2 regions of the Desulfotomaculum defluvii genome follow, and region 1 is predicted to be linked to the other one. Evidence: predicted binding sites of a transcription regulator. Region 1 holds the regulator's gene; the other holds the start of a gene.
What was found. Region 1 encodes Rex, which represses fermentation and respiration genes when NADH is low (regulators of the CRP and FNR family bind a similar motif). Its sites were predicted from a motif close to ATTGTTAANNNNTTAACAAT; they were not measured.
Positions count from the first base shown of each region.

Region 1 (2,207 bases):
TTTACTGGATGGTGCTCATAACCATGCTGGTGCTATTGCTTTAAAAGGGGCTTTACAAAACTATTTTCCTGATCAAAAGATTATATTTGTTTTAGGAATGCTGGCGGACAAGGAACGCTCTAAGGTTGTGGCTGAATTGGCACCTTTGGCTAAGGCAGTTGTGGTGACACGGTCCAATAATCCTAGAGCGGGAGATTGGACAAAGCTAGCCGAATATGTTCGTGTCTATCTAGATCAAGTAATGGTCATTGAAGATGTTGAGGAGGCTATCTTAAAAGCGTTAGATCAGGTAAGAGAGAATGAAATATTGTGTATAACAGGTTCATTATATATGGTGGCAGAGGCAAGGAGTTTTATTATGAGTATAAGTTATTCATAAATGATTCAAGTGCAAACTATAACAACAGTAGGAAAATTCATTCGACAGAAAGTTATTACCAAAAAAAGAAATATAGTTAATTTTGTCGAATTATATCTAAAAAATGAGTATAATAGGCTATAGAGACGATAATTTAAGAATTTTTTCTATTAATGTTTTGACACAGTATTCACAAATACTCTTTGCAACTGGGCCTTTTTACGACTATAATATTGTTATAGGAATTAATACGTTGCAATAAGCGAAATTAATAAATGAAATATTTTTTATATAAAGGGAGGGGCCCTGGTGAAAGCACTAAAAATCCCGGAAGCAACAATTACTAGATTGTCTATATATTCTAGGTTTTTAAAAAGATTAGATAAAAAGGGAATTACAACAGTATCCTCTGGGGATATTGCCGAAGGTGTGGGAGTAAGTCCTGCTCAGGTTCGGAAGGATTTGGCATACTTTGGGGAATTTGGCACCAGAGGAGTCGGCTATAATGTTAAAGATTTAATCCGTTATACAGTAAAAATATTGGGTTTATCAGATCCTTGGAACTTAGTTATGGTCGGGGCTGGTAATTTGGGTTCCGCTCTGGTTACATATAAGGAGTTTAAGGATAGGGGCTTTTCTATTGTTGGTGTTTTCGATAATGACCTTACTAAAATTGGCAAACGGATCGCTGATATGGAAGTGCTTCCACTGGAGGAATTGTCCCGAGTAGTAAAGGAACATAATGTAAGAATCGGTATTATTGCCGTACCTTCCAAGGCAGCCCAAGATATTGCTGAGATTATGGTGAAGGCTGGACTGGAAGCACTCTTAAACTTTGCCCCCATTTCTTTAAATGTACCAGATGATGTAGAAGTCCGAAACGTAGACCTTTCTGTTAAATTAGAAATTTTAACCTTTAACTTAGCCCTAAAAGAAAAATAACCAGAAAAGGTGGGGATTAACCCACCTTTTATCTTTTATTTTGAGCTTTTATAAACATACTTATAGTTTTATAGGGGACAATTAATTTAACGTTAATTGCTTGTGATATAATAGGGTCAATGATAAACTTAGTTAGTAGTAATTCCAACCATTGTAATAGGTGAGATAATGGGTAAAATAAGAACTGGCAAGGGAACGTTGACGCTGATTGTACTTTTATTGGCAGGGGGTATTGCCGGTAGTGCTCTGGGACATGTTTTAGCTTCATATATGCCAATGTTGGACAACTTTACTTCCATTGGCATTGATCATACAACCTTAGATCTATATTTTCTTCAGTTATCCTTTGGTTTGACCATGACTTTAGGGCCTGTTACGGCTCTAGGTTTATTTCTTGGCTTTTTAACCTACCGAAAATTATAATAAACCATAGGAGTGTCCTTTGTGCAGCAAATAATTCTAGCATCTGCATCACCTAGAAGACAGGAACTGCTTAATAATCTAGGGTTAGCTTTTGAAGTACAAGTTAGTGATGTGGAAGAAACATTTGATGATAGTATTTTAGTGACACAAATGGTTGAGCAACTGGCTGAACGTAAAGCAGTGGCTGTTGCTGCAACTCGTGATAAAGGTCTGGTTATTGGTGCAGACACAATTGTTGTCTTGGATAATAAACCCCTAGGTAAGCCAGCAAATCCCGAGGAAGCGATACAAATGTTGAGCAGCCTACAGGGAAGAAGTCATGAAGTCTTGACTGGTTTAGCTGTTATCGATGCTGCCACGGGTCAAAGTGTCGTGACGCATCAAGTAACAACCGTATGTTTTAAGAGCCTTTCAAAGGAACAAATTAAGCGTTATGTAGAAACTGGAGAACCGATGGATAAAGCGGGCGCCTATGCTGCCCAAG
Region 1 covers NZ_BAAHYV010000006.1:874,559-876,765, forward strand. Annotated here, with positions in the region: gene ACYQ03_RS06890 (bifunctional folylpolyglutamate synthase/dihydrofolate synthase) at 1-379, shown strand, start outside; gene ACYQ03_RS06895 (redox-sensing transcriptional repressor Rex) at 668-1,300, shown strand; gene ACYQ03_RS06900 (DUF4321 domain-containing protein) at 1,469-1,723, shown strand; gene ACYQ03_RS06905 (Maf family protein) at 1,745-2,207, shown strand, end outside.

Region 2 (2,207 bases), on a different contig from region 1:
GACAAGATGTTTGCAGCGGCTTTAGAGATAAAACAAAAGATTTATGGCAAGAGATTGGTGCTTTTTGCTCCCCTTTATCTAAGTGACTATTGTGTGAACAATTGTGTATACTGTGGTTATCGTTGTTCCAATAAAATTACTAGAAAAAAATTAACCATGGAAGAGATTCGTGAAGAAGTAATGGCCTTGGAGGAGCTGGGACATAAACGTTTAATGTTGGATATGGGTGAGGACCCCAAAAGGACACCCATCGAGTATGTACTAGAAGCCATGAAAACAATTTATGAAACGACAAAGGATAATGGAGCCATTCGAAGAATAAATGTCCAAATTGCAGCAACCACCATTGAAGAATATCGCCTCTTAAAAGAAGCTGGTATTGGAACTTATATTCTGTTCCAAGAAACCTTCCATCGGGAGACCTATGCTAAAATGCATCCCTCTGGTCCAAAGAGAGACTACGATTGGCATACTACAGCTATGGATCGAGCGATGAAAGGTGGCATTGATGATGTAGGTATGGGGGTGCTCTTTGGTTTATATGATTATCACTATGAAGTAGTGGCACTTATGCTAGGAATTAACCATTTGGAAGAAAGATTTGGAGTAGGTCCCCACACCCTTTCCTTCCCACGGATGAGGGAAGCTGAAGGGGTTGATTTAGAAACCTTCCCATATTTAGTAAATGATGATCAATTTAAGAAAATAGTGGCGGTTCTACGTTTAGCAGTTCCCTATACCGGACTCATTATTTCTACCCGGGAGGAACCTAACTACCGTGATGAAATAATTGACCTTGGTATCTCCCAAATGAGTGCTGGTTCTTGTGTAGGAATTGGTGGCTATAAACAACAATTGGAGGATGTTAAAAAAGGTATCAAAACCAAAGAACAAGGTGATGCCCAATTTGAAGTAGCTGACCATCGTACACCGGATCAAATAATTCGACGTATTTGCGAGTCTGGGTATATTCCAAGCTATTGCACTGCTTGTTATCGTAAGGGAAGAACTGGGGACAGGTTTATGCCCCTGGCTAAATCCGGTGAGATACAGAATGTCTGTCAACCGAATGCTATCCTAACCTTTAAGGAATATCTGATAGATTACGCTAGTCCTGAAACAAAACAAGTAGGCGAAATGACCATTAGAAATCACCTTAATGAGATTAAAAATGAACAAATTAGAAAAATAACCGAAGATCGACTGATCCAAATTGAGAAGGGCGAAAGAGATTTATATTTTTAACAAATTGGGTAAACCTTAAGGCGTTATTAAACCTCTCCATATTTATGGAGAGGTTTAATGTGCTAATAACTATCATATAAAATTTTTTAATTGACACTGCAAATACAATGTTATATTTTTATCACACAAATTATGTTATAGGGAGTGATAAAAGCTATGAAAAACAAATTTGGTTATCTAGGCTTTTTGGGGTTTTTGGGTTTTATAGGACTGCTTGGCTTTTGTGTTGATTTATATTACTTTGTTTTTTTTGGTTTTTTTGGTCTTACCATTTACTTTAGGTATTTCAGGGTAGTACCCGATGAGTTATTTCAAAAAAATGTTAGAATAGCTGCATTACCAACCCTTTTTGTCAGTATTACAGTTTGTACCTTAGTCAGTGGATATATTATTTTGGCTAAAAATCTGTCTGTTCAGGATTTGTCAATAGGCCTAGCCATAATCTTTCTATTGCCTATGTATGTTTTTACCGCAATATTTTTAAAATTGGAAAAACGTTAATAATTTATGCTAGGACTATGAACCTATTAATTTCTTCAATTTAGGATAAACAGCAAGGGCATTTTTATAAAATACAGCATCATGGTACTCCTGTGGTATTATATGCTTGATAAAATCAACATAGGGTCCGATAGGTACTAATGGCCAGTCAGATCCAAATATAACTTTATCATATCTATTAGCAAAAACTAAACCCCGTTGGATGTGTTCAACGTATAGTTTGGTATCTTTAACCTTTTCCACCTGTTCCTTATTACCTGCGATAAGTCCAGATAGATCTGCATATACGTTTGGATTCTTGGCGATTAATTCTGCGGTATCCATTGTCCAAGGAACCCCCAGGTGACAAATAATAAAGGTAACATCCTGATGCTGTACAGCTAACTCATCAATAGTAAGAGGATGTGAATATTTCAACAGACCTCGGTACGATTGTGTATCACCACAATGAATGGCAACAG
Region 2 covers NZ_BAAHYV010000007.1:1,297,280-1,299,486, reverse strand. Annotated here, with positions in the region: gene hydG ([FeFe] hydrogenase H-cluster radical SAM maturase HydG) at 1-1,245, shown strand, start outside; gene ACYQ03_RS13500 (DUF3796 domain-containing protein) at 1,402-1,746, shown strand; gene ACYQ03_RS13495 (amidohydrolase family protein) at 1,762-2,207, opposite strand, start outside.
Region 2: ACYQ03_RS13500 (DUF3796 domain-containing protein) is a predicted target of Rex. The motif match lies at 1,352-1,371, and genes of this name have one in related genera.